DNA from 4 places in the Sphingomonas sp. SKA58 genome. Region 1 is predicted to be linked to each of the others. Evidence: predicted binding sites of a transcription regulator. Region 1 holds the regulator's gene; each other region holds the start of a gene.
The links. The regulator LexA, encoded in region 1, represses DNA repair genes until DNA is damaged. The targets are predictions, from matches to a motif close to GTTCCNCNCTTGTTCT.
Positions count from the first base shown of each region.

Region 2: SKA58_RS07785 (ATP-dependent helicase) is a predicted target of LexA. The motif match lies at 2,374-2,389, and genes of this name have one in related genera.
Region 3: SKA58_RS13365 (three-Cys-motif partner protein TcmP) is a predicted target of LexA. The motif match lies at 1,160-1,175, and genes of this name have one in related genera.
Region 4: uvrA (excinuclease ABC subunit UvrA) is a predicted target of LexA. The motif match lies at 4,953-4,968, and genes of this name have one in related genera.

Region 1 covers NZ_CH959306.1:1,348,668-1,355,920, reverse strand. The annotation lists gene gltX (glutamate--tRNA ligase) at 1-687, opposite strand, end outside; gene SKA58_RS07075 (ComEC/Rec2 family competence protein) at 791-2,878, shown strand; gene lexA (transcriptional repressor LexA) at 2,869-3,540, opposite strand; gene SKA58_RS07065 (molybdopterin molybdotransferase MoeA) at 3,643-4,821, opposite strand; gene moaC (cyclic pyranopterin monophosphate synthase MoaC) at 4,818-5,291, opposite strand; gene trpC (indole-3-glycerol phosphate synthase TrpC) at 5,288-6,079, opposite strand; gene trpD (anthranilate phosphoribosyltransferase) at 6,076-7,068, opposite strand; gene SKA58_RS07045 (anthranilate synthase component II) at 7,154-7,253, opposite strand, start outside.
Region 2 covers NZ_CH959306.1:1,491,383-1,498,635, reverse strand. The annotation lists gene SKA58_RS20485 (BNR-4 repeat-containing protein) at 1-14, shown strand, start outside; gene SKA58_RS07785 (ATP-dependent helicase) at 29-2,305, opposite strand; gene SKA58_RS07780 (GFA family protein) at 2,410-2,808, shown strand; gene SKA58_RS19835 (hypothetical protein) at 2,933-3,397, shown strand; gene rsmD (16S rRNA (guanine(966)-N(2))-methyltransferase RsmD) at 3,477-4,013, opposite strand; gene SKA58_RS07765 (pseudouridine synthase) at 4,010-4,921, opposite strand; gene SKA58_RS07760 (response regulator) at 5,095-5,553, shown strand; gene SKA58_RS07755 (AmpG family muropeptide MFS transporter) at 5,633-6,958, shown strand; gene SKA58_RS07750 (DUF6628 family protein) at 6,943-7,253, opposite strand, start outside.
Region 3 covers NZ_CH959307.1:806,786-814,038, reverse strand. The annotation lists gene SKA58_RS13370 (conjugal transfer protein TraG) at 1-1,035, opposite strand, end outside; gene SKA58_RS13365 (three-Cys-motif partner protein TcmP) at 1,237-2,358, shown strand; gene tcmP (three-Cys-motif partner protein TcmP) at 2,362-3,285, opposite strand; gene SKA58_RS13355 (DUF5131 family protein) at 3,252-4,076, opposite strand; gene SKA58_RS13350 (relaxase/mobilization nuclease domain-containing protein) at 4,248-5,978, opposite strand; gene SKA58_RS13345 (lytic transglycosylase domain-containing protein) at 6,238-7,140, opposite strand; gene SKA58_RS13340 (DUF736 domain-containing protein) at 7,144-7,253, opposite strand, start outside.
Region 4 covers NZ_CH959306.1:1,819,005-1,826,257, forward strand. The annotation lists gene SKA58_RS09220 (UrcA family protein) at 1-285, opposite strand, end outside; gene SKA58_RS09225 (phosphotransferase family protein) at 875-1,693, opposite strand; gene SKA58_RS19140 (calcium-binding protein) at 1,764-4,586, opposite strand; gene SKA58_RS20335 (hypothetical protein) at 4,585-4,755, shown strand; gene uvrA (excinuclease ABC subunit UvrA) at 5,014-7,253, shown strand, end outside.

The DNA.
Region 1 (7,253 bases):
CTGGGCCATCGCCTTGATGATCGTTAGTTGGCGAAAGGCATTATTGAGGTGATCATCGCCACGGATGACATGCGTCACACCCATATCGCGATCGTCGACGACGACGGCCAGCATATAGGTGGGCGTTCCGTCCGATCGTAACAGGATCATATCGTCCAGTTCGGCATTCTGCACGACCACACGGCCCTGAACGGCGTCTTCAACGACCGTCTCGCCTTCGCGCGGCGCCTTGATACGGATGACGTAGGGTGCGCCTTCGGGTGCTTCGCCGGGATCGCGATCCCTCCAGCGGCCATCATAGCGCATAGGCAGCTTTGCGGCCCGCTGCTGTTCGCGCAATTCGGCGAGTTCTTCGGGGGTCGCAAAACATTTATAGGCGTGGCCCGCGGCGAGTAACTGTGCGGCAACTTCGGCATGGCGCGGGGTCCGTTCGAACTGAAAGACCGCCGGTTCATCACCGCCAAGACCAAGCCAGTCCAACCCATCGAAGATGGCTGCAACGGCAGCCTCGGTAGAACGGGCGCGGTCGGTATCCTCAATCCGCAGCAGGAACTTGCCGCCATGATGGCGGGCGAACAGCCAGTTGAACAGAGCGGTCCGTGCGCCGCCAATATGCAAATAACCCGTGGGGGACGGGGCGAAACGGGTCACCACCTGCTTGCTTTTTCCCGTTGCGCTCGCCGTCATATTCTTTGACATTCGCCTTATCTGATCCATGAATTCGACGCCCCCTAGCATGGCTTTTGAGCCACGACAAACCTCCTGTCGCGGGCGGCTCAAGACACGCGCAATGCTGATTTTTTCAGCGCTCGAAACATGGCTGGAAACGGAACGCGAGCAGGTTGGGCTTTGGGCGCCTGTCGGGCTCGGCGCAGGCATCGTTGCCTGGTTCTGGCTGCTCGATCCTGCACAGTGGCTTGCCTTTTGCTGCTTCGCGCTGGGTGTCGCGGCGCTGGCTGCTTTGTCGCCCGGATCGGGACGGTTGCGCCATGTCGTGATGGCTGGGGCCTTGCTGGCGACGATCGGCTGCCTTTTGATATGGGGGAAGGCGACGTTGCTGGGGCAACCGCCGCTGGGGCGCGCGACCTTCGTCGAGATGACCGCGGAAGTTCGGTCCGTTCGGCCGGTGCCCGCGCGGAATATAGTGCGCGCCATGTTGCGGCCGATCGATGCGCCTGGCTTGCCTGCCACGGTGCGCGTCAACATTCCGTCCGAGGATGTTCCCAAGGGTCTGGGCGAGGGCGCTGTTATACGGTTTCGCACCCGCCTGATGCCACCAGCGCCGCCCGGCGTGCCGGGCGCATACGATTTCGCGGCGCGAGCCTATTTCCAGGGTATTGGCGCGACGGGAAAGGCGTTGAGGCCGATCAGGGTGCTGGCGCCGACGCGCGAAACTCCACCGCTACGCGCACGGTTGTTTGCACATATAGTGGATCAGGTCGAAGGGCCGGCTGAAGGCATAGCTGCGGCGCTAGCCACCGGCGATCAGGGGGCGATCAGTGATGCCGATGCCGAAGCGATGCGGCGTAGCGGCCTCGCGCATCTGCTGTCGATCAGTGGCTTGCATGTCACCGCATTGATCGGCGCGGCGATTTTCCTCTTGATGCGGGTGATGGCGCTTAGCCGCAGGGCCGCGCTCGACTGGCCGCTCATGCTGATCGCAGCGGGTGGGGGCGCCTTGGTTGGTATCGGTTATACCTGGCTGACCGGCGCCGAGGTGCCTACGGTGAGATCCTGTATTGCCGCCCTGCTTGTTCTGGGCGGGCTCGCGTTGGGCCGCGACGCGATCACACTGCGGCTGGTGGCCACGGGCGCGCTGATCGTCCTGTTCCTCTGGCCGGAATCGCTCGTCGGACCGAGTTTTCAAATGAGTTTCGCGGCGGTGACGGCGATCGTCGCATTGGCTGAGCATCCTCGATTTCGCGCCTTCGCCGCCGCACGAGAAGAGAATTGGTCGTGGAAACTGACGCGGGCGTTGGCGGTGACGCTGGCGACGGGGCTGGTCGTTGAATTGGTGTTGATGCCGATTGCTTTGTTTCATTTTCACAAGGCCGGCCTGCTGGGGGCGTTTGCCAATCTGATCGCCATTCCGCTCACGACCTTTGTCGTCATGCCATTGGAGGTGCTGGCGCTGCTGTTCGACCTGGTCGGACTGGGCGCGCCCTTCTGGTGGCTGACGGGCCATGCGCTCGATCTGTTGCTGGCCGTTGCCCATGGAGTGGCCGCAAGCCCCTTGGCGACGCTGCTGGCGCCGGCCATGCGACCGGTGCTGTTTGCCTTGGTCATCGTCGGGCTGCTCTGGTGCCTCCTCTGGCGCACGCGATGGAGATGGCTTGGTTTGCCGCCGGTCCTTGTCGGCGTCGCTTTGGTGCTGGTCGCGGCCCCGCCCGATCTGCTGGTGACGGGGGATGGGCGTCATGTTGCGGTCCGATCCGGGAGCGGCATGGCGATCCTGCGCGATCGGGCGGGGGACTATGTTCGTGATACGCTGTCGGAAAGCGCCGGTTACGAAGGCGACCTCAGCGCTATTGCGGACCTGCCGATGGCGCGTTGTTCTACTGACCTTTGCGCCCTGGACATGCACGATCCGGCTGGGCGGACATGGCGTTTGCTGCTGACGCGCAGTGACATGCTGATCGACCGGCCGGCCTTTGCACCGGCTTGCGCACGCGCTGATATCGTGATCAGCGATCGTCGCCTTCCGCTATGGTGCCGCCCGCGCTGGTTGCGAATCGACCGCCAGCTCCTAGCGCGAACGGGTGGCCTGTCGATCAGCCTGGAAGAAGGCGAAGTTCACACCGTTCATCGGCCAGGCGATGCGCATCCCTGGATCGTCAAGTCCCGGATGCGAAAACGCCGTCCTTCCCGTCAGTTATAGCGGCGCAACAGGCCCGCGAGCTTGCCCTGAATACGCACCTGACGCGGATCGTAAACCTGCGGTTCGTAAGCCGGGTTTGCCGGGTCCAGCCGCACCCGCGCACCGTCGCGTCGGAAATATTTGAGCGTGGCTTCATTGTCGTCGATCAGGGCGACGACGATCTGTCCCTCACGCGCGACATCGGTGCGTTGGATGAGCGCGAAATCACCATCGAGAATGCCCGCCTCGACCATAGAGTCGCCGGACACTTCCAACGCATAATGATCACCCGAGCCAAGCAAGGCGGCTGGAACAGACAACATCGCCTGCCCCTCCATCGCCTCGATCGGGACGCCAGCCGCGATCCGGCCATGCAAAGGAATTTCCAGAACATCATTGGCTGCGATCGGAATGGGTGCCGCCGCCTTCGCCGCCAGGGCGACCGGCGGGACAGGGGCGCGATGCATCGCGTCGGGAAGCTTCAACACTTCAAGCGCGCGGGCGCGATTGGGCAAGCGCCGGATGAAGCCACGCTCTTCCAGCGCGTTGATCAGACGATGGATGCCGGATTTGGATCGCAGGTCGAGCGCGTCCTTCATCTCCTCGAACGAAGGCGAAACGCCGCCTTCTTCCAGACGGTCGTGAATGAAGCTCAGCAATTCCTGCTGCTTGGGCGTCAACATCGCTGCGATCCTTCTTTGGAACGAATAAGGAACGCATAGGAAACACATGGAGATTAGTCAAGCGCCGCAAACCTTGACGACACAGTCATGTGGATCACCAATTCAAAGAGGAAGAATTGTGACGCGATCGCCGGGCTGGGCGGGCGGGGATTGGGCGGGGCGCAGGATCAGGCAATCCGCCTTCGCCATCGCGGCGGTGGCGGCGCTGTCCTGGGACGTCACCGACACGACGCCGTCGATTCCACGCCATGCGCGCAGATAGTCGTCACGATCCCCGGTCGCGGGCAGGGGCGAAGCCAGCGCGGCGTCCGTAAGGAAGGGCAGCGGGCGCGCAGCGCCCGAGAGATGGCGCACCAGGGGAAGCAGGAACAATGCGCCCGTCACGAACGCCGACACCGGATTGCCGGGAAGGCCGAGAAACAAGGATTTGTCCAGCGTTCCAGCCATCAGCGGCTTGCCCGGCCGCATGCGGATCTTCCAGAAGTCGAGCGTGCCGCCCGCCGCCGCAAAAGCGGGACGAACCAGGTCATGGTCGCCAACGGACGCTCCCCCCGTTGATACGATGATGTCCGCCTGCGTCGCACGGACAAAAGCGGCTGTCATGGCGTCGAGATCGTCCGAAACGATGCCAAGGTCCATCACGTCGCACGGCAGGTCGGCGAGCAGCGCGGCCAGCATGGGTGCATTGGAAGAGGGCAGCATGCCGGGCGGCGTGTCGGCCCCCGGCGGCACCAGTTCGTTGCCGGTCGACAGCAGTGCCACGCGGGGACGGCGATGCACCGCCACGCGGCCATGGCCGCCAAGGACCGCGAGCGCAACCTGAGCAGCGCCCAGGCGCGCACCATTGTTCAGCAATTGGGTTCCGCGCGCAAAATCGGATGCCCGCGCACGGATGTGGCGACCGACCGGCAAGGGATCTCCGCTAGCCATGAGCAAGTCGCCATCGCGTGTGGCGTTTTCCTGGATCAGGATGGCGTCGGCCCCGGGCGGCACGGGCGCTCCAGTAAAGATGCGCAAGGCCGCTCCTGCCGAAAGCGGCGCGGGCGTCGCGCCGCCGGCTGTGCTTTCCCCCGTCACGCGCCAAGGCCCCGGATGCTCGGCCGCGCGCACCGCATAACCATCCATCGCCGACAGATCGGCCCAGGGCTGGTCGCGCAAGGCAATCAGATCCTGCGCCAGCCAGCGGCCGACAGCCTCGCCGATCGGCACCGTCTCCGCCGACAGCGGTTCTGCAAGAGCGAACAAGCGGGCCTGCGCCTCTGCGACCGGCAGCAGGCTCATTCCGGTCGCCGCCAATCGCCCGACTTGCCGCCGGTCTTCGCCCTCAGCCTGACGTCGCGGATGACCATCGCCTTGTCCAGCGCCTTGGCCATGTCATAGATAGTGAGGAGGGCGACCGAGGCGGCCGTCAGCGCCTCCATCTCCACGCCGGTTTGGCCCGCCGTTCGTGCTGTCGCCTCGACCGTGACGCCATGATCGTCGAGCGTAAAATCTACGGTCACTGCGCTGAGCGCGATCGGATGGCACAGCGGGATAAGGTCGGCGGTCTTTTTTGCCGCCATGATGCCCGCCACACGTGCGACCGCCAGCACATCGCCTTTTTTGACCAGGCCCTCTGCGATGGCCCGCGCAGCCTCATCGCTCATGTCGATCCGACCTGCGGCGATGGCTTCGCGCGCAGTGACGGCCTTGGCCGACACGTCGACCATGCGGGCAGAGCCGTCGGCGTCGAGATGGGTGAGGCCGCTCATGCCCCGGTCAACAAGGTACGCGTGGCGGATTCGACATCGGCCTGTCGCATCAATGTTTCCCCTACCAGAAAACAGCGGACGCCATGATCGGCCATGGCGACAAGATCGTCATGACTGCCAAGCCCGCTTTCGGCGACGAAGGTGCAGCCTGCCGGCGCCTTGTCGACCAATTCATAGGTGCGCGCAAAGTCCACACTGAAATCTCGCAGGTCGCGATTATTGACGCCGATGAGACGAGAGCGCAATGCAAGGGCGCGCTCTAGTTCGGCCTCGTCATGCACCTCGATCAACGCGTCCATGCCAAGGCCCAGCGCGGCATCCTCTATCTCGCGCATGAGGCCGTCATCCAGCGCGGCGGCGATGATCAGGATGGCGTCCGCGCCCAGTGCCCGGCTTTCCAGCACCTGCCAGGGATCGACCATGAAATCCTTGCGCAGCACCGGTAGCGCGCAGGCGGCGCGAGCGGCGACCAGATAGGCGTCTGCCCCCTGAAAATAGGGTTCGTCGGTCAGGACGGACAGGCAAGCCGCGCCGCCGGCCGCATAGGCGGCGGCATGAGCCGGCGGATCGAAGTCGGCGCGGATCAACCCCTTGGACGGGCTGGCCTTCTTGACCTCCGCGATGAGGCCGAAGCCTGATAGAGAGGCTGCGTCCAGCGCGCGGCGAAATCCGCGCGGCGGCGTCTGCTCGGCGGCGCGCGTCTGAAGGCTGGCGATGCTGGTCGCCGCTTTTCTCCGAGCGACCTCCTGGCGCTTGACGTCGCAAATTTCGATCAGCTTGTTGGTCATGTATAGGCAATCCAGCAATTCAAAAGCGCATTGGCAAGGCCACGATCGAGCGTTTCGGCCGCTTCCTCCAGCCCCTCCCGCAGATCGGCGGCGGCGTCCGCCACCACCAGCGCGGCGGCGGCGTTCAGCAGGACGGCATCGCGATAGGCGTTTCTCTCGCCCTGAAGCAAGGCGCGCAGGGCCGCGGCATTATAGGCCGCATCGCCGCCACGGATTGCCGAGACGGGATGGGTGGGCAACCCCAGATCGGCCGCATCGATGCGGTGCATGGCGACCAACGCATGGTCCCTCACCTCTGCCATGTCATTGCCGCCTGCGAGCGACAATTCGTCCAGTCCTTCGTCACCCGATACGATCATCGCCCGGTCAACGCCGAGTTCTGCCAAGGCCTGCGCATAGATGGGCACATAAGCGGGCCGGGCAATGCCGACCAGTTGGCGACGGACATTGGCCGGATTGGCGAGCGGCCCCATGAGGTTGAAGATGGTGCGCTCACCGATGGCGCGGCGAATGGGACCAAGCCGTTTGAGTGCAGGATGATAATTTTGCGCGAAGAGGAAGCTGATGCCCAAATCCGCTAGCGTCGCTTCGGCGGTGGCGGCCGCCCGGTCAAGGTCGAGGCCGAGCGCTTCGAGCGTATCGGCCGCGCCGGCCTTGGATGAGGCTGCGCGATTGCCATGCTTGGCGACCGGCACGCCCGCTGCGGCGACCACCAGGCTGACGGCGGTCGAAACATTTAGCGTGTGGTGTCCATCTCCACCGGTACCGCACACGTCGATTGCGCCGGCCGGCGCACCGACCGGGATCATGCGCGCGCGCATGGCGCGGGCGGCGGCGGCGATTTCCGTCGCCGTTTCGCCTCGCCGCGCCATTGTTACCAGAAATGCCGATATGTCCTCGTCCCGCAGGTCGGCATCGAACAGCAGGTCGAAGGCGATCGCGGCGGCTTCACCGGACAGCGGCGCGGAAGGATCGGGCAAACGGGTCATGATGCCTCGCCTTAATCAGCGCCGGCACGGTAAGTCGAGGGGCAAGGCGGGCGCGCCACGCTTTTTGCGATACCCGCCTGTCCGATCAGGCGGCTTCGCGTCGCCGGACGGGCAATCCGGCCAGCGTCAGGAAATTTGCCAGCATCGCATGACCATGTTCGGTGGCAATGCTTTCAGGATGGAAC
Region 2 (7,253 bases), 140 kb from region 1:
CTGCCCCCGATTGAGTGGCGCGCAATGATCACGCGATGGAAATGAAGCTGTCCATCACGCGCTTGCGGCCGGCGGTTTCGAAGTCGATCTCCAGCTTGTTGCCCTCAATCTCCGCGACGGTGCCATAGCCGAATTTCTGGTGAAAGACGCGCAGGCCGATGCTCATGTCGCTGCGGCCCTTATTGCCCAGCGAGACAGCGGAGGACCGCGCTTCCACGATGCGCACCGGCTCTGCGCTAAACTGGCCCGATGATTGGGCGCGCTGCCAGCCCGGTCCCCGGCCAGTGCCGCGCGCGACATTGGCGAAGGGGTCTTCCCGTTCCGACCAATTGGCGCGCCATAGCGACGCGCCGCCGCTCATGCTGCTTTCCTCCTCGACATGTTCAGGCGGAAGCTCCCCGACAAAGCGCGACGGGATCGAACTGGTCCACTGGCCATAGATGCGGCGGTTGGCGGCATGCAGGATGGTGCAGCGCCGCCGCGCGCGCGTGATCGCAACATAGGCGAGCCGGCGCTCTTCCTCCAGGCTGTTAAGGCCCCCCTCATCGAGCGCGCGCTGCGAGGGAAACAGGCCTTCCTCCCACCCCGCAAGGAACACATGCTCGAACTCCAGGCCCTTGGCGGCGTGGATGGTCATGATCGTGACCTTGCGCTCTTCCGCCTGCGCCTCATTGTCCATCACCAGGCTGACATGCTCCAGGAAGGCGCCCAGCGTGTCATATTCCTCCATCGCGCGGGTCAATTCGGTGAGATTTTCAAGCCGCCCGGCGCTTTCGGTCGTGCGATCGGCCTGTAGCATCGCGGTATAGCCGCTCTCGTCCAATATCTGGCGCGCCAGTTCGGCATGAGGCAATTGCCCCGCGCGATCACGCCACCGCGCCAGATCGCCGATGAAGGCGCCCAGCGACCGGCGTGCCTGTGGCGTCAATTCGTCCGTGTCCAGGATCCGCGCGGCGGCGAGGGTAAGCGGAATCCCCTGCGCGCGGGCAAGGCGATGCAGTTTTTCGACAGCCTTGTCCCCTAGGCCACGTTTGGGCACATTGACGATCCGTTCGAAGGCCAGATCGTCGGCCGGCTGGTTGACGAGGCGCAGATAGGCGAGCGCATCGCGGATTTCGGCGCGCTCATAGAAGCGAAAGCCGCCGATGATGCGATAGGGCAGGCCGATCTGGATGAAGCGATCCTCAAACTCGCGCGTCTGATGCTGCGCGCGCACTAGGATCGCCACATCGTCCAGCGACCCGCCGCTCCGCTCGATCGCTTCGATATCCTCGCTGATGCGCCGCGCTTCTTCGGGGCCGTCCCAGACGCCGATGACCTTGACCTTTTCGCCCACATCAATGTCGGTCCACAGCGTCTTGCCCAGACGATTGCCATTTTCGGCGATCACGCCGGACGCCGCGCCCAATATATGCGGGGTCGACCGGTAATTCTGTTCCAGCCGGATGATCGTTGCGCCGGGAAAATCCTTTTCGAACCGCAGGATATTGGCAACCTCTGCGCCGCGCCAGGAATAGATGGACTGATCGTCATCGCCCACGCAGCAGATGTTCTTCCGCTCCTGCGCCAACAGCCGCAGCCACAGATACTGGCTCGAATTGGTGTCCTGATATTCGTCCACCATGATATAGCGGAATTTTTGCTGATACTGCTCCAGCACGTCGCGATGCATCTTCAGGATCGTCAGAACATGCAGCAACAAGTCCCCGAAATCACAGGCATTCACGTCACGCAGCCGCGCCTGATAGGCGGCATAGAGTTTCTGCCCCTTGCCATGGGCATAGCCCTCCGCCTCACCCGCGCTGACTTCGTCCGGCGTCAGCCCCTTATTCTTCCACTGGTCGATCAAGCCGCCCAGTTGGCGGGCGGGCCACCGCTTTTCGTCAATGCCCTCCGCCTGGATCAATTGCTTCATCAGCCGCAGCTGGTCATCGGTGTCCAGGATGGTGAAATTGGATTGCAAGCCGACCAGTTCGGCATGACGCCGGAGCATCCGCGCGGCGATGGCGTGGAAAGTGCCGAGCCAGGGCATTCCTTCGACCGCGTCGCCGATCATCGCACCGACGCGCGCGCGCATTTCCCGCGCGGCCTTGTTGGTGAAGGTGACCGCCAGAATTTCCGACGGCCAGGCGCGACGCGTCGCGACCAGATGGGCCAGCCGCGCCGTCAGCGCCGCCGTCTTGCCGGTTCCCGCGCCGGCCAGCACCAGCACCGGCCCCTCGGTCGTCAGCACGGCCTCTCGCTGTGGCGTGTTGAGGCCCTTCAAATAAGAGGGATCGTTGGGTGAAGGTGCGGGAAGCGTCATGCAAAATCAACTAGGGTCGGGCAGGGATGGGGGCAAGGGCAGGGCCTTGCCAGTTCGCCCTTTCTATGAGAACAAAAAGCGAATCATGCAAGGGGATGACTGTCATGCTCACCGGCCAATGCCAATGCGGTGCCATTCGCTATACGGTGCAGGGCGATCCGGCGTATAGCGCGCTATGCCATTGCGGCGATTGCCGGGCGAGCGCCGGAGCGCCGATGGTCGGATGGGCGCTGTTTCCCGAGGACAAGCTTATCATCAGTGGCGAGCCGGTCAGCTATCGCTCGTCCGAAAACGCGATCCGTCAATTTTGCGGGACCTGCGGCACCGGGCTTTTCTACCGCAATCCCGTTGTCTTTCCGGGCGGGATCGACCTTCAGACCGCGACGCTGGACGATCAGGACGCGATCCCTCCCCAAGCGCATATCCAATGGGCCGAAGCGGCGCCATGGGTAAAGGCGATACAGGATTTGCCCAGGTTCGATCGCTATCCCGAAGCCCCTTGAGCTTTAAGAAGGGCATGGCACCCGGATATTTTCGTCGCTATTCGGGAACGGCTTTTCCTTGCGCGGTGTTCTGTCTTTCGCACGAGCGGGCACCGGGGCACGATAAAAGGAAAGGATGTTCCCGATGAAAACGTTCCTGTTGGCAGGCGCCGCCCTGCTTGGCGTTTCGGCCATTTCCGGCACGGTCCTCGCGCAAGACGCCATGACACCGGGCAGCATGACACCGGGCAGTCAGCCGCCCGCCGACACCATGACCCCGCAGACCGACCCGGCCATGCCCACGCCGCCCGCAAATCCCTCGACGAATATGCCGACGCAACCCGACGGCTCGTCCATGCCCATGCCCGCTGACCCGAATGCAGGCCAGCCTACCGGCGCCGTGCCGGCTGATCCCGGTATGATGCCCGCCCCTGCCAATGCGCCCCGCGATCCCGCAGCGCCGATGGGCTCGGCGGAAAATCCCGTGACCATGGGCGGCAATATGACGCCGCCCCCGACCGAGGCGAAGGACTATCCCGTCTGTTCGCGCACGGTTCAGGACAGCTGCATCAATCGCGGCCAAGCCCGTGCTATGCGCAAGCCCGGCTGAGTCGGCCGGCTTAGCCAATGGCTCGGCCATATGAGGGCCGGTCCGGCATTTCGGACCGGCCTTGTCTGCGCGACGTGCCTTATTCCGGCCGCAAAAGCGTCAACCGCGCCTTGCCGACGTCGCGGCTGGCGTCGATAGCATAGCCTTTCACGGCGACGTCTTCCCGATGGCCGGTTTCGATCGAAATCCAGCTGGCCGGTCCGGTCCATCCCAATCGTCCGAGCTTATCCAGTGCGACTTGGCCCGCGCCCGTGTCATAGGGCGGGTCCATGAAGATGATGTCCAGCGGCGCAGGGGCTGGACCAAGCGTCAATACGCTCGACGGACGAATGTCGGGACGAACGCCAAAGCGATCACCATTGGCGCGGATCGCGTCCAGCGCCGCCTTGTCCTGCTCGACGAACAGGCATGTGGCCGCGCCGCGTGAGAGCGCTTCGAACCCCAAGGCGCCCGACCCTGCGAAAAAGTCCCCTACCGCCAGACCTTCGAAAGACCCGATCCGGCTTGTCAGCATGGAAAACAGCGTTTCGCGCGTGCGATCCGCCGTGGGGCGCGTCGCGTCGGCCTTGGGCGCGGTCAGCGGGCGACCGCGCCATTCGCCGGCGATGATCCTCATGCCGCGCCGCCCTTCAGGGTCTTGCGAAAAAGAATGAGGTCGTGCTGGCGCACTTCCTCCACCGTTCCGACCGCCAGTTCCCCCAGGGAAAAGGGGCCATAGGCCGTACGGATCAATCGGTTCACCTTCAGCCCCAGATGTTCCAGCACGCGCCGGACCTCGCGATTCTTGCCTTCGGTCAGCGTCATTTCAATCCATTGGTTGCGCCCGGTCCGGCGCTCCAGATTAGCCTCAATCTGGCCGTAGCGAATGCCGTCGATTTCCAGCCCGTCGAACAGGTCCTCCAATTGTTGCTGGCTGACCTCTCCGAACGCCCGCGCACGGTAGGTGCGTGGCACGCCGGTCGCAGGCAATTCCATCTGCCGCTTGAAACCGCCATCGGTCGTCAGCAGCAGCAGCCCTTCGGTGTTCATGTCCAGGCGCCCTATCGGCATGACACGGGGCAGTCCGTCGGGCAGGCGATCATAAATGGTCGGGCGACCGGCCGGATCCCGTTCTGTCGTCAAGCACCCGGTGGGCTTGTGGAACAGGAACAGCCGCGTGGGCGCAGGGGCGGCAATGGCGACGCCGTCGACCGTAACGCCATGCAGCGACGTCAGCAGCGTCGCGGGCGTATCAACCGGCGCGCCATCCAGGGCGATGCGCCCGTCTGCGATCATCCTTTCGATTTCCCTGCGTGACGCGACTCCGGCCCGCGCCAGCAGCTTGGCGATACGCTGAGGTTCGTTCTTGCCGGAGGCTGCTGCGGCCGCGCGGGCGGGATGCGGATTGGCTTCCTGCGCGGCCCGGGGCGATCGGCGGACGGTGGACTTCCCCGTCGCGGGGCGCTGACGCGGGCCGTCAGGACGCTTAGGGCCACCGCCGCCTGCCCCCCTACGAGGCGATCCGGATTTTTTCGGCGGTTCCACGGTCAATTCCTTTTCCTTGTCACTGGCCGTTCCCATATCCGAACAAAGCCAGCATTGAGCTGAAATGTGCCGCTCCGGAGACTATGCGAAGGAGTTTGCGTCCCGTGGGGCAACCCGGTGCGGGCGCGCGGCGTTTCTCTTATCGCATGGCGGAATCAGGGCGGGCTTGGCAAATGTTTTTCGGTTTGTTGAAAGAGGAAGAAAAGCGGCCCTCACGGCGCAAGGCAATCAAATCCATCCTGGTGGTGGAAGATGAGCCGCTGGTAGCCTTTGACAATGAACATGCGCTGGAACAGGCGGGCTACCGGATCGCTGCCACCGTCGACGACCATGATCATGCCGTGCGCGTCATTGATGAAGGCGGCGTGGATCTGGTGGTGGCCGACGTCGCCCTCCAAGGCGAAAAAAGCGGAATCGACGTCGCGCGTCATGCCGCGGAACGCGAGCTGCCGGTGCTGTTCGTCACTGGGCGCTGTCCGGGGGACGCCCGCGCGCTGGCCATCGGCTGTCTGTCCAAACCCTATGCCCAGCGAGACCTGATCGCGGCGATCCAGGTGGTCGACGCGGTCCTGCGCGGCGCGCGCCGGCCCAAGTTGCCGCCGGGCCTCACCCTGTTCGAGCCGCGCGGCTGATCGCTGCAATCGCTGCTTGCCTGATGCGCCTCACGCCATATGGTGGCGCAAACGGACGCCAAGGGGATCGCGCGCATTTATGACCGAAGTTATGCAGGGCAGGCGCTCATGGGTGGATGCTGTGAAACCCTATGCGGAAAAAGCCCCGCTCGCCGCCTTTTTCCTGGGCGTTTCCTCCGGCTTTCCCTTCGCCATGATCGGCGCAACGCTCACGACGCGCCTGGCGCAGGACGGGATAGACAAGAAGGCGGTGACGGCCTTCACCCTGGCGTTTCTCGTCTATAATCTGAAATGGATCTGGGCGTGGATTGTCGATGGCGTCCGCGTGCCGATCATCGGCCGTTTGGGTCAGCGCGTGTCCTGGCTGCTTATTGCTGGTGCGTTGTCGATCCTCGCGGTCGTCAACCTAGCCCTGGTGGATCCGACCACCAGCCTGCTCCAGACCGCTTATGCCGCAATCCTGGTCGGTGTCGCCGGTGCGACCTATGACATCGTCATCGATGCCTATCGCATCGAAATATTGGAGCCGCGCCAACTGGGCATCGGGTCGGGCATGTCGCAATATGGCTGGCGCATCGGATCGGTCGCGGCCGGATCACTGGCGCTCGTGCTGGCGGCGCGGATCGGCTGGCATGGCGCCTATCTTGCCTGCGCGGTCTTCGCTCTTCCGGCCATGCTGACAGGCTTGATCGTCGGCGAGCCCACGCGGCATCGCGAGGCCGTCAGTCGTCGCGGACTGGGGGAGGTCTGGCAATCCATCGCCGGCCCCCTTGCCGAATTTTTCCGCCGGCGCGGCGCGTTCCTGGTGCTGCTCTTCATCCTGTTGCACAAGATCGGCGATACGCTGGCCAACCTGACCTTCCGCCTGCTGTTTGACGACATGGGCTACAGCAATGACGAAATTGCCATTTATGACGTCGGCATGGGCTTCTGGGCCTATCTTGTCGGGATTTTCATTGGCGGCATTCTGTATGCGCGGCTCGGCATGAAGCGGTCGGTGCTGATCAGTCTCGTGCTGATGTGCGTGTCCAATTTCAGCTTTGCCGCGCTCGCGGCGCTCGGCAAAAGCAATTGGGGCATGGCCGGCGCGATCGGCTTTGAAAATTTCGCGAGTGGCATCGGTGGCGTGACGGTCGTCGCCTATTTCTCTGCCCTGTGCGACTTGCGCTTCACCGCCTCGCAATATGCGCTGATTTCCGCCGCGGCCAGCATCGTTGGCCGTTTCCTGACCGGCACGACGGCCGGCGCGTTGATCGAACGCTTTGGCTATGTCGATTTCTACCTTCTGACCACGGGTCTAGCCGTACCGGGGATCCTGCTATTCTGGCTGATGATGCGCGCCGGCCTGATCGACGCGAGCGTGGGAACGGCAGCGACGGCGGGGAAGGATCAGCCCGCCGCGTAAAGATCGAGCGGTCGGCCCAGGTCGCTGTGGGCCTGTGCCACCGCCTGCAGGCAGGTCAGCGCGCCCAGGGCATGGTCATTGCCCAAAAGCGCGCTCACCTGGTCATAGGCCTGATTCGGATCGCGCAGGGCCAGCCCCGTCGCTTCCATCATCCTTGCCTCATCAGGGGTCATCCGCGCGCAGCAGCAGGGTGCGACCATGATCCTGCGGCTCGATGCGCGGGCCAGTTCCAGCATCATCGCGCGCATCAGCACCAGCGGCCGACGGTAGCTGCGTCCGAAAGCCCCCAGCATGG
Region 3 (7,253 bases), on a different contig from region 1:
GGTGCGCGTGACCTGGGCCACGACGGGATCGCGATAGAGACCGAGGAACGACATGGCGGTCGAGAGTACGCCCGATCGTTCGTTGGCCGATTTGTTGAGCAGCTCGCGCGCGGCCGAGGCGACGACGGGATGGACGCCGGCCTCGCCCAGATGCGGCGTCGTCATCATCGCCCATAGCGTGCTTTCGATCGGGCGGCGGGGATCGGACAGGAAAGCGGCGACGCCGGCCAGCGTCTTGTCGGCCTCGGCGTAGAGCACATGGAGAATCGTGCCGACCAGCAAGGCGTGGGAGGTTTTTTCCCAATGGTTGCGCTTCTCCAGCGAACCTTCCGGGTCCACCAGCACGTCGGCGACGTTCTGCACGTCGCGCACTTCCCAGGCGCCCTTGCGGATTTCGAGCAGGGGGTTGTAGGCGGCCGACGCGCCGTTGGTCGGATCGAACAGCAGCACCCGCGCGTGCTGGGCGCGAAAGCCGGCGGTGAGCTGCCAATTCTCGCCCTTGATGTCATGGACGATCGCCGAGCCGGGCCAGGTGAGCAGCGTGGGCACGACGAGGCCGACGCCCTTGCCGCTCCGTGTCGGCGCGAAGCACAGCACATGCTCGGGGCCGTCGTGCCGCAGATAGTCGCGGCCGAGCCGACCGAGCATGACGCCGTTCGGCCCTAGCAATCCTGCGGCCGCGATCTCCCCGCGCGTCGCCCAGCGGGCCGAGCCATAGGTCTCGGCGTTCTTCAGCTCGCGCGCACGCCAGACCGACATGCCGATGGCGACGACGATCGCGGCGAACCCGCCCGACACGGCGATGAACGCGCCGGTCTGGAATATCTCCGGCGCATAGGCGTCGAAGGAGAACCACCACCAGAAGAAGGCCGGCGGCGGATAGATCGGCCAGTCGCCGAGCATGAACCACGGCGACCCAAGCTCGGGCTGATAGGCGAGCGCCGCGGCCGTCCATTGGGTCGCGGTCCACAGGGCGGCGAGCACAATCAGGAAGACCGCGAAGACCTGACCCCAAAGGATTTTGGTTGCCGACATGGCACCGAAGTCGATGCGTGCCGGATACCAAATCAAGTCGCTGTTATTGTGGAGGAAAGTCTAGCGTAGAAAGACAGGGCGTAGCGTAGTTTGGCCTACGCCGTGTTGAACAACTCGGGCCGCATATCCACCGTTGTTCCCTCTTTGTATCGCCGACACTTTCAGGCTAACGTGTCGTTCCCCATCTTCTGAGGATTCGCGGTGGCACACGGTTTTTTTGAAGAGCAACGCGAGCAGTCTGCTGTGAAAGCAGAAATCGTCGCGAAGTATTTCAACGCATGGGCGGATGTCATGATCGGCAATGCTCAAAGATATGATCAGATCGAGAAGATCGCCTATATCGACCTTTTTGCAGGGCCAGGGCGTTACAAAGATGGCGCAAAATCGACCCCGCTGCTGGTTCTGGAACGCGCTATTCAAAAACCAGAGTTGGCTCGCCTGCTTGTGACCATGTTCAACGATTCCGACCCCGGAAACGTGCAATCGCTTCGCCAAGCAATAGAAGAACTATCCGGTAGGGAATCGCTGGCACATCAGCCACAAGCGTTCTGTTCCGAGGTGGGCGACGATGCGCAGCAGATGTTCGAGCGTTCTCGGCTCTGTCCTACCTTCTCTTTCATCGACCCGTTTGGTTACAAAGGATTATCGCGCGGTATCATCCAATCGGTGGTGAAGGATTGGGGCTGTGACTGTGTTTTCTTCTTCAACTATTCTCGTATCAATGCGGGCATCAACAACGATACCGTGCGCTCGCATATGAATGCACTTTTTGGCGAGCAGCGGATCGACAAGATGAGGACAATCCTGACTGGTATGGGACCGGCCGACCGTGAGGCATTCGTGCTGGAAGAATTGTCGCAGGCGCTCAAGGAGCTTGGAGCCCAATACATTTTGCCATTCCGCTTCAGGCGCGCAGACGGAAGCCGGACATCCCATGCGCTCATTTTCGTGACGAAGAATATCCTAGGCTATGAGATCATGAAGGACATCATGGCGCGCGCCAGTTCGACCGAAGATCAGGGTGTGCCATCCTTCGAATATTCACCTGCCGATGAATGCTGCCCGTTGCTCTTTTCTCTAGCCCGCCCTCTGGAATCGTTGGCCGATGATCTTGCCGAGCGGTTTCGCGGCCGCCAGATGCGCATGGTTGATGCTTATCGCGAACACCATGTCGGGACGCGTTATATCTCGCGGAACTATAAAAAGGTATTGAGCGATATGGAAGCGGAGGGCCGAATCATTGCCGACCCGCCGGCCGAGAAGCGGCGCATGGTCAAAGGGGAACGATCTTTTGCCGACAAAGTGCTCGTATCCTTTCCTTAATCACTATTCGCCTTCTGTGAGTTCCGACCAGTGAGCATCCAGATCGAGTTGCGTGGTCGGCCTATCCCAATCGCTCCGTCCAGAAACCTTCCGGTATGCCCGGAGCATGAGCGGTGAGGCTTCGGGATGATCGGTCGCATGGACCATGTGATACATGGTGCGACCGCCTTGCCGTGAATCGTGAATCGCATAGGGGTAGGCGAAAGCATAACCAAGCTCGGTCTTGAACCGCTGAACAAGGAGGTTGGCACGTTCAACGCCTTGCAATCCTCGAAGCGTTCGCCAATCTGAACGCCCCCACCAGCGTTCGACCCGCGCAGCCGTGGCCTCCCGTCGAACGGCAGCAATCGATCGATCAATCCAGCCGGTGGCAAGGAAGTAGAATATCTCGATCTTCGTGCCCTTCTTGTGTTGAGCGATTGCCTCCACAGTTGACCAAGCGCATTCGAAGGTGCGCTGATCGAGCAATGCGAAGGTTGCCGTTCGCTCAGTTATCCGCCCGGATGCAAGAATTGTGGAGATGGTGGCGTTAAAGTCACCCTCCATCACATGGATGCGGCGTCTTTTGCTTTCATGCGCAGCCTTGATCTCATGCAGCAATGCGATCCCTTTCGGATCGATGTCGCACAACCATAGCTCCCGGACGCGCTGCGGTTCGGCTTCCAGAACAAGCTTAGCAGAACAGAGGTCGCTGCGTTCCCGCCTCTGCGGAGCTGCGAAACCATCGATATAAGCTCCGTGTTTGGTCACATAAGTAAAGAGCTTGATGTATTCCTGGATCAGCCGAGCCTTGTTCTCCGTCCAGAGTGGATGCCGGAGGGATTGGAAGTTCTTCTCGGGCGCGACTTTGATCGTCGGAATTTCCGACGCGTCAAATAGCATCGGTGACGAGCTCAGGCTGACCTCGACTTCGGCAAGCCGTCCCATATCGCCCCGTCGAGGACACGACCTGCGGCTTTTTTGCCCACGCGAAGCATCATCGTGCCATCAGCAGCGTGGCTCGCCCGTGCTTTAGCGAGATTCAAACCTTGTCCTGGCGCCCAATCGCCCCATTGCTTGAAATGGAACGGCACTTCGGATGCCATGCACTGATTGAGAAGATCCAAAAACCAACTCGGGCTGGACGGCCGCGCTTTCGGCCCACTCTCGCCGCCTGTGATGACCCAATCGATATGTTCGCCAAGCCAACGAGATATGTTCAATGACCCCAGTAACGGCTCAGCAGAGATGAATCTCACGGCAGCGGGAATCTCGGCAAGGTGTGGCAATCGTTCCTCAGCCCATTCCTGATCCTCGACCGTTGTTCCAAGCCAAATGTTTGCCGGCCAACTTTGCCCCCAAGGAACCATCTTTCGAACCAGCTCAGGTCGTTTGGTTAGCAGAAGCCAGTCGAGATTTGGCGTTGCCTCAATTAGCTTCCATAGCCGTATGCGGGCGTCATCCAAATCGCGCCGGTCCTCGAAGACGTCTGCCATCGATGCGCAGAATACCCGTGGACGTTCCCCGGCCTCAGCGGCGACGGCATCCCATTTTATCGGTTCCGACCAATGCTTGTCGCCGAAAAAGCGTCGTTCTGCTTTGATACCCCATACGCGACTGCCCACGCGCTTTGCCCATGCTTCAGCATAGCAATGCTTGCACGCGGGAGACACTTTCACACACCCCCACCAGGGGTTAAAGGTGTGCGTTGTCCACTCTATTCGAGAATTCTTGGCCAAATTAGATACTCCCGCTTTAGTCCTATAGCGGAACAAAGACGGAGCCAAGCGCTCCTTCATTGTTCAATGGGTCGGCCAATCGGACCGGGATACCCCTGCAAAAACACTCGTCGGCTGTGACTGAGAGGAGTAGAACAAAAAAGGAACAAATAGTCAATCCGTCCGGCTCCGTTACAGTCCCAGCCCCCGGCCGCGCCCGAACGACCAATCGACGCCGCCGCCCGCACGCATGACGCCGGAGATGTGCTTGCCGATCTGGCGGTCGAGCGAGGGAGACCAGGGCACGAGCTGGAAGCTGAGGCCGTTGTCGATCATGGCGAAGCGCCCCGAAGCGAGGGTGATGCGTTGGCGGACCGTGCCCGCGACATACTCCCCGGCCTTGGACGGCGCGTGCGGCAGGCCGATCTCGGCCGACAAGTCCTTGGCCGCTTCGTCCAGTTCGCGCCGCCGCAGCGTGTCGAGCAGGTTGCGCGCGAAGATGATGCGCTGGCCCTGCCGACGCGCGAGTCCCTCGTCGGCGAGATGCTCGGCGCGGGCCTCCATCGCGGCGCGCACCTCGGTTCCGAAGCCGCCACCAAGATCATGGCCGTCGTTCGACAGGTTGCGCCGGTCGAGCCAGGTCGCCCCCGGCGCGCGGACCTGTGCCGCAAGGTCCATGTCGGAGCGCACGGCCAGCGCCACCCGCTGCCGGCCTTTGCGGTCCTCGAAGCGGCGCAGCTCGACGATCGCGCCGGGTCGGCAATCGCCGGTCGCCTCGATGTCGGGAAGCTGGACATGGTGGGTGCGGCCGTCGATCCCGTCCACGATCGCATAGGCTTTGCCGGTCAGCTCGTCGTGAAGGCCGCGATCGACCAGTTTGCCGATGACGGGCTGGGACGGGTCGGCGTCGAGCACGTAGCTGCCGGCGCCCCGGTCGATACCGCGGTCGCTCATCGCCTTGTGCATCCGCTTGATGATGTCGTCGCGCTCGCCCAGCTCGCGCAAGGCGGCCTGGGCGTTGTCCGCCAGCGTCCATTGGCCGGGCGCGATCTCGCTGGCGAGACCGAGCCGCTCCAGCTTGCGCAGTCGTCCCATCCTCAGCACATGGTCGCCGTCCGGCCGGACGCCGGGCGCGGGCGCCATGTCGATCAGCCCGTCGCGCTGCATCGTCCGTGACAGGTCGCGGTCGATCTCGGTCCAGCGTTCGGCCTCGACCTGCCGCTCCAGCGACTGCCGGATTTCGAGGTCGGTGCGCGGGCCGAGTTCCTGGGTGACGATCTCGCGGGCCTGCGCGCGCATCCCCTCGCGGATATAGTCGCGCGAGATGACGAGGTTCTGCCCGTCCTCGGCGACGCCGCGCACGATGATGTGGACGTGCGGGTTGTCGGTGTTCCAATGCTCGACCGCGCGCCAGTCCAGGCGCGTGCCGAGATCCTTTTCCATCCGCGTCATCAGATCGCGGGTGAAGCCCTTGAGGTCGCGCATCTGCTCGGCGTCCTCGGGCGACACGATGAACCGGAAATGGTGGCGGTCGTCCTCGCAGCGCGCCGCAAACTCGTTACGGTCGAGGCCCTCTGCCTCCGAGCCGAACAGCACGCCCTTCTCGCCGTCGCGGGTGACGCCATCGCGTTGCAGGTAATTGAGATGGGCGGCGAGCGAGGCGCGGCCGCCATGCCGAACCACGCGCGCCTTCACGATCACTTGGCGCGAGCGGTGGCCGAGCCGGTGGGTCGCGCGGACACTCGCCACGCGGCCCCGGCCGAAGGTCGAGCGGCCCGGCGCGACGATGCGGCCACGGCGCGAGACATGCCCGCCGGCACGCTGGGCCGCGGCGAGCGCCTGGACGATGATCGGCAATGCCCGCTGGCTTCCCCGCGAGCGGATGCGACCAGGCCGGACGCGGAAATCGTCGTCGCCGCTCATGGGGCGACAGGCCGCAATGTGCGGCAAACCCTGATGGCGGCGGGCGTTCGCCCTGCGCCGCACAGTGCGGGATTTCCGCACACATTGCGCAGCAATGCCCGAAAGCCTTGAGAATCAAGACCACGACCGAGGCGCAAGGGCTCCGCACATTGCCGCCCTTTATCTTGCCCTCGAGCCTTCCCCTTCAAAAACAGAGCCTTGCACCCTTCCGACGCTGCGAGAGGCTGCGAGGGAACACGCCAGAGCGCGCGGGAGCCGCTCATGGTGGAGGCCGCCCGGAAAGCGGGACGAACAGGCCGTTGGAAGGCGCGGGCGCGTCGGCCAGCACAAGCTCGGGGCGGTCGGCGGTAGGCCGCTCCGGCTGCGCGTCGGACGCCGTTCGGTCGGCGGCCGGTTGCGCGGTCGAAAGCGCCCCCGGCCGCACCGCGAACAGCGCGGCACGACGCCATGCGAAGGGATCAGACGGCGGCGCGGCGGCAAGCTGACTGTCGCCCGCGTTGCCGGTAATCGCCGCCAGCTTTGCGAGATAGGCGAGCGTTTCGGTGGGCAGCGGGCGACCGCGCGAGAGATATTCGTCGTAGCGGCCCGGCCCCGCATTGTAGGCCGCCAGCATCGCCGTCGCATTGCCGTAGCGGTCGTGCATCGCCCGCAGATAGGCCGCGCCCGCCATGATGTTGTCGCGGACGTCATAGGGATCATTCCCCAGACCGTAACGTGCGCGGAGGCCCGCCCAGGTGCCGGGCATGATCTGCATCAGGCCCATCGCTCCGGCGGTCGAGACGGCGCGGACATCGCCGTTGCTCTCGACGCGCATGACGGCCCATATCCAGCGTTCGGGGATGCCGAAACGCCGAGCCGCATCGGCGACATGGCCGGCATGGGGATGGCGCGCGGCCGATCGCTCAGGCGGCGCGTCCTGCGCCAGCGCGGCGACGGGCGCAGCGCCCGGCGCGAGCAGCAGCAGGATCGCGAGCATGGCGGCCGACCCGCCCCCGCTCCGCCGCCAGCCTGCCAGCGTGCTCGCTCCGGTAAAGGGTGCGCGCGATGCGCCGGCCGGGGGCCGCCCTTGACCTTCGCTGCGCGCGCCGGCCGGCCTGCGACCGAGCGGGACGGAGGGATGAGACGGCCTTTCCGCGAACAGAGGGATGATCGGGGACGGCACCGATCAACTCCGATCATCGCGCGGCCGGGGGCGTTTCCACGACAGCCGGAACGTCCGCCCATCGTCGTCGGCGCGGAACAGCACCGGCCGGAACGGCGAGCCGAATAGCGGGC
Region 4 (7,253 bases), 470 kb from region 1:
TTCGGCGCGGGCGATGGCCGCGGCCATGGGCGCTTCGACATGGGCGATCGCCTTGGACTTGCACGACAGCGCGGTCATGCGGTCGCTCGACGAACAGACGCGAGCGGCGGCGCGGGCGATGCGGCTGCGCAGCGTCTTCTGCTGGTCGGCATCGGCCAGGTTCAGGTCGCCATGATAGACTTGCGCGGTCCGACCATTGGACACGAAATCCTCGGCCTGGGCGGCGCCTGCGGTCAGGGCGAATGCGGCGGCCGCAGGTGCGGCGAGCGTAAACATACGGAACATGGGCAAATCTCCTCTTGTCTCTGTCATGACCCGCGCCGCCTGTTCAGGGGGGCGTCGCGGCGCTGGGTGCGAACGGGCGGCGCTTCTTTGAGGTCTGGATGGGGTTTGAAGCGCCCTCTCCCGCTCGCCTGATCCTTTTATGCCCAGTGCCCGCCTGTCGCTCGCCCGCTTCGACCGGGTGCACGCCGCGTCGGCGAACGGCGCGACCATCGACAAAGGGGGGACAGGCAGGGGACGAACGGCGCGACGAACGACATGGCCAGCGCCGCGAACGACAGCGCACCGTAAGGGAATATGCGAATCGTAACGAAATCGCCGCATAAAGAAAACGCCCCCGGCGCAAGGGATTGCCGGGGGCGTATCCAGGCGCTGTCGGGCACTCCGGATCGGGGTAAACTGTCAAAAGGCAGACGACGCTATTAGCGGTGAACCGTGCCTTAACATGATCGATCATAGCGGACGGGCCGTGCATCGCCGCCGTCCTTCGACGATCCGCCGCCGCGTCCCGCCCGGCGGCGTCTCCTGTCGACAAGGCGCGGGCCAGCGCCGACCAACGACATGGGGGCGGACCGCCCGCACCTGCGACAGCTTAAAGCGGCGGCAACCCCGCCTCGCGTAGCGCTCGGGCGACATAATCGGCGAAGGCCGCATCCCGCGCCGGCGCGCGCTGGCGCATCCAGGCCAGCGCCACAAGCGCCCGCCACGCGCCCAGTGCTTCCTTGTCCAGCCCCGTGCGCGCACGATAGCGCCGCAGATACCATCCGGCCGCCGCGTCCCGCATGACCGCCTCCGCCCGCGCGACGTCGCCGCCTCCGCGCGCCGGGCCAAAGCGCATCACCATCTCGGTCCGCACCAGATCGGTGGCGATCGTCCCGCAGGCCGCGCGCGACCAGTCGATCACGCCAACGCCCGCGTCTGTCACGATCAGATTGCCGGGATGCAGGTCGCCATGGCTCAGATGGTCCCCTTCATTGAGCAGGTCCAGCCGCGCAATCGCCGCTTCGCGCAGTGGCTCGGATATGTCGGCGGCGGCGATATCCTCGGCCAGCACCGCCTTGCGGCTGCGCAGCGCCGGTGCATGGCAGCGCTGGATGCGCTCCTGAAGCTGGGCCATCTGCTCCAGCGCCCAGGCCGCGCGATGCGGATGCCGGGCCATATAGGTCAGCAGATTGGGGCCGCGCATCTCGGCGTAGAGGATCCCCTGCCGCCCATCGACCCGCGTTTCGCCGAACACCGCCGGCACCGGCAGGCCGCTCGCCTGCACCACCCGCGCGATCGCATATTCCCGCGCGACGATCGACGGATCGATGCCGGCATGGAACAGCTTGAGCACCCGCCCGCCCTCAAGCCGATACACCTGCGCGCTCGCGCCCGCGGCGATGAAGGTTGCAGGATCAGGCGCATGCATCGCCCGCCCCTCTGCCCGCTCGACGGCCGCTTGGCCAGCCCGTTTGTCGACGGATCAGCGCTATGCGGCTTTACACCACGACAAAATCCGCGCCCGTCAGCGGCGGATGCCCCGCGACCATGCCGAACAGCACTGCCGCACCGCCCAGTGACCCGTCAGCGTCGTAGAAGAGTTGCCCGCTATCCGTGTCATAGATGATGCGCTGATCGGCCGAGGTCGCCGTGCCGCTGGCATTGGCCACGAACGCGCTCGCGTCCAGCTTGCCAAGGTTCAGCCCGGCAAAGACAGCGTCGTCCAGTTCGATGACATCCACGCCTTTCTGAAAATCCAGGATCGTGTCGACATTGGTCGCCGCGTTCAACACGTCGCCGAAATGGAAGCGATCCGCGCCGCCGCCGCCGGTCAGCCTGTCCGATCCCGCCCCGCCGTCCAGCAAGTCGCCAAAGCGCGACCCCTGCAGCGTGTCGTCGCCGCCATGGCCCAGCAGGCTGATGCTCGCCGACTTATCGACCCACACCGCGTTCAGCGAGTTGTTGAGGTCGTTGCCCTGCGCCACCACGCTCGCCCCTTCGGCCACGCCCACCAGCCGCAGCCCTTCGACGTTGGCGCCCAACCGATAGCCGACGCTGCTGGTGATGACGTCATAGCCCTCACCCGCCTGCTCATAGACCAGATCGGTTACGCTATCGACGACATAGCTGTCATTGCCACGGCCGCCGCGCATGGTATCGGCCCCGGTCCCGCCATCCAGCAGGTCGTCATAGCGCGAACCCAGCAGCCGGTCGTTGCCACCCCCGCCCAGCAGGCTGACCTTCGCCGACTGGTCGACCCACACTGCGTTAAGTTCGTTGTTGAGGTCATTGCCCTGCGCCACCACGGTCGCGCCGGCGGCCACGCCGATCAGCCGCACCGCCTCGACATTGTCGCCCAGTGCATATCCAATGCTCGACGTCACCACGTCATAGCCCGCGCCCGCCTGCTCGACCACGATGTCGCCGGCATTGTCCACGACATAGCTGTCATTGCCCAGACCGCCAGTCATCCGGTCCGCGCCCGTCCCGCCGTCCAGCAGGTCGCCATAGCGCGATCCCTGCAGATCGTCATTGCCGCCCTCGCCATAGAGACGGATTTGCGTGCCCGCCGCTGGCGCGACATTGACCCATACGGCGTTCAGCCAGTTGTTGCCCGCATTGCCGTGCGCCTCGACGGCGCCGGTCACGCCCATCAGGCGCAAAGCTTCAACATTATCACCCAGCCTATAGCTGATGCTGGTATCGACCATGTCGAACCCCTGGTCCGCCTGCTCGATCACCACGTCACCAGCATTGTCGACAATATAGCGGTCATTGCCAGCGCCACCCGTCATGCTGTCGACGCCCGTGCCCCCATCCAGCAGGTCGCCATAGCGCGAACCGAGCAGATTATCGTCGCCACCCTCGCCATAGAGCCGGATTTGCGTGCCAGCAGCCGGCGCGACATCGACCCACGCGGCGTTCAACCAGTTTTTCGCGCCATTGCCACGGGCATCCACCGCCCCTTGGGCACCGATCAACCGCAGTGCCTCGATATTGTCGCCCAGCGTGTAGCTGATACTGGTATCGACCATATCGAAGCCCTCGCCAGCGCGCTCGACCGCTGTGTCGCCCATATTGTCGACGATATAGCGGTCATTGCCCTGTCCGCCCTCCATCCAGTCCGCGCCGATGCCCCCGCTCAACAGGTCGACGCCGGCATTACCGTAAAGATGGTCGTCCCCCGCATCGCCATACAGGAAATTGTCACCTGCATTCCCGCGAATGTCGTTCGCCAAATCATTTCCGACACCGTCAATATTCAAAGCGCCGATCAAGATAAGATTTTCGACATTGTTTGCCAGCGAATAGCTCACACTGGACGATATCTGATCCAATCCCTGATCCTGACTTTCGACAACCACGTCATCAATCTGATCGACGATGTAGATGTCGTCCCCATCGCCACCGACCATATAATCCGCGCCGGATCCGCCGTCGATCAGATTGGCACCCTGGGTTCCAAACAGACGATCATTGCCCGCATAGCCGCGAATGTTGAAAGCATTGATGTCCGTAAAATAGCCATCAACGATGTTATCTCCGTCACTGGCGTCCAGAGTGTCGACATATTTACGATAGTCGACATACAGGTCTGTTCCGGAACCGATCGTGTAGAAGCGCAAAAACTCCTGGTTCACGGCGAAGCTGACGATATTGTCGGTCGCCGCATCGCCATTGGCATCGATTTCGATCGTGGCGACACCGCGAACAATCGAATATTTGACCTGGCCAGCCACGCCGGTGAAGGCATCGACCACTTGGGGGCTGACGCCGGCCGCACCATCGGCCTTGATGACGATCCGGTCGTCCGCATCGAAATCGGCGATGACCAGCGTGCTGGACTGGCTGCCGGGATGAATCAGAAATTCATCTCCTCCCCCGCCCCCCAAGATACTGTCCTCACCACCTACGGACAGCGCACTCTGCCCGCTCAAAAACTCGTCATTGTGTCGCGATCCGATGATAAAATCGGTTTGCCCGGACAGATGGAATGTCGGACCGACAGGGATGTGGATGACGTCATCCAGTCCTTCAGAATAGAGAGCGCGGTAGTTTAGTGGAGCCAAAGACGCATCGACGAACAGACCGTGGCCGGCTTCGGCAAAAACCTCCATCACGCCATCGGTCAGAGTGTAATTCCGGACAATGCCCAGATAATTATAGCGAATCTCGGTGATCGCAGATTGAAGGTCGCCACCAACGAACTCCCCGGCACCAATGAACTGACCGCCCGTGACGCTGCCATCGACGCCACTGATGACCGCCAAATTGTCCGCGCTATTGCCGACGGTTACATATGTGCCGTTTTCGCCTGCCATGAAATCCCCCGATTCAGCCCGCGATCCAGTGATGACAGGCCCAATCACGCCGGATCCGGCTGTTGATTTCGAAGGTTCGCCATTGAGCCGTAATTGGGACTTAGATTATATTCGGCGCGCTTCACCACCTTTGACAATCAATGCGGCGGCAAAAGTCGGCAGCCCATGACGTTACCAGCGTATCTCACTGAAGGTTGGTTATATGTCAACGACGTGGGCGGGGTCCACTTTGATTATGCGGCAAAAAACGAAGCCGATCACGCTTTGCACTTCGAGAACAGCGACTGCCAAGGTGCGCCAGCGGTTTCGCAACCGCCCTCGCATTTGCCCCTTCGCCCACCTATCTTCCACTCTGGACCCTTGCCAGGAACGAAGATAGAACATCCCTCATGAGCCTTCCCCACATCCAGAAGCAGAGCCATAGCGAATGCTGACCCACATCTCTGTCCGCGGCGCGCGCGAGCATAATCTCAAGGGCGTCGACGTCGATCTGCCGCGCGACAGCCTCATCGTCATCACCGGCCTGTCGGGATCGGGGAAATCGTCGCTCGCCTTCGACACCATCTATGCCGAGGGGCAGCGCCGCTATGTGGAATCGCTCTCCGCTTATGCGCGCCAGTTCCTGGAGATGATGCAGAAGCCCGATGTCGAGCATATCGAGGGCCTTTCCCCCGCCATCTCCATCGAGCAGAAGACGACCAGCCGCAATCCGCGCTCGACGGTCGCGACCGTCACCGAAATCTACGACTATATGCGCCTGCTCTGGGCGCGGGTCGGCATCCCCTATTCGCCCGTCACCGGCGAACCGATCAGCGCCCAGACGGTCAGCCAGATGGTCGACCGCGTGATGCTGCTGCCCGAAGGGACACGCTTCTACCTGCTCGCCCCCGTCGTGCGCGGGCGCAAGGGCGAATATCGCAAGGAACTCGCCGAATGGCAGAAGGCGGGCTACACCCGCGTCCGCATCGACGGCGAGATGTATCTGATCGAAGACGCCCCCACGCTCGACAAGAAATATAAGCATGACATCGAAGTCGTGGTCGATCGCCTCGCCGTGGACCCGGACATGGGCACGCGTCTTGCCGACAGTTTCGAGCAGGCGTTGAAGCTGGCGGACGGTCTCGCCTATGTCGATCTGGCGGACGGCGTCGTCCCCGGCCGCGAAGACGAAGCCGCTTCCCCCGACAAGAAGATGAAGGGCGCGGGCGTCCCCGCCAACCGCATCGTCTTTTCCGAAAAATTCGCCTGCCCAGTCAGCGGCTTCACGATTCCCGAGATCGAGCCGCGCCTCTTCTCCTTCAACGCCCCGATGGGTGCGTGTCCCGCCTGCGACGGCCTTGGCGAGCGGCAGGAATTCGACCCCGAACTGGTCGTCCCCAACGAAGCCCTCAGCCTCAAGAAAGGCGCGGTCGTCCCCTGGGCGAAATCCAACCCGCCCTCGCCTTATTATATGCAGGTGCTCGGCTCGCTCGCCAAGGAATTCGGCTTCTCCCTCGACACGCCCTGGACCGACCTGCCCGACGAGGCGAAGCGCATCATCCTATACGGCACCGGCGGCAAGTCGGTCACGCTGCGTTTCCAGGACGGCCGCAAAAGCTATGAGGTGAAAAAACCGTTTGAGGGCGTCATCGGCAACTTGAACCGCCGCCTGCTGCAAACCGACAGCGCCTGGATGCGCGAGGAGCTCTCCAAATATCAGCGCGCCCAGCCCTGCGAGACCTGCCACGGCGCGCGCCTCAAGCCCGAGGCGCTGGCGGTGAAGATCGCGGGCGAGGACATTTCCATCTCCACCCGCCGCAGCGTGGTGGACGCACTGGGCTTCTTCTCCACCCTCCCCGCGCAATTGAACGACCAGCAAAACCAGATCGCCCGCGCCATCCTCAAGGAAATCGTCGAGCGCCTGGGCTTCCTCAACAATGTCGGCCTCGACTATCTCAACCTCGACCGCACGTCCGGCACCCTGTCGGGCGGCGAGAGCCAGCGCATCCGCCTCGCCTCCCAGATCGGCAGCGGCCTCTCGGGCGTCCTCTACGTCCTCGACGAACCCTCGATCGGCCTGCACCAGCGCGACAATGATCGCCTGCTCGTCACCCTGAAGCGCCTGCGCGACCTCGGCAACAGCGTCATCGTCGTCGAGCATGACGAGGATGCGATCCGCGCCGCCGACTATATCGTCGACATGGGGCCGGGCGCGGGCGTCCATGGCGGCACCATCGTCGCGGAAGGCACGCTCAAGCAACTGCTCAAGAACAAGAAAAGCCTCACCGCCGATTATCTGAACGGCACCCGCCGCATCGAGGTGCCGGCCAAGCGCCGCAAGGGCACCGGCAAGAAACTCACCGTCCACAACGCCCGCGCCAACAACCTCACCGGCGTCACCGCGTCCATCCCGCTGGGCACCTTCACCTGCATCACCGGCGTCAGTGGATCGGGCAAGTCCAGCTTCACCATCGACACGCTCTACGCCGCGTCGGCCCGTGCGCTCAATGGCGCGCGCATCATCGCCGGCCCGCATGACAAGGTGACGGGCCTAGACCATTGCGACAAGGTGATCGACATCGACCAGTCGCCCATCGGCCGCACCCCGCGCTCCAACCCGGCGACCTATACCGGCGCCTTCACCAACATCCGCGACTGGTTCGCCGGCCTCCCCGAAGCGCAGGCGCG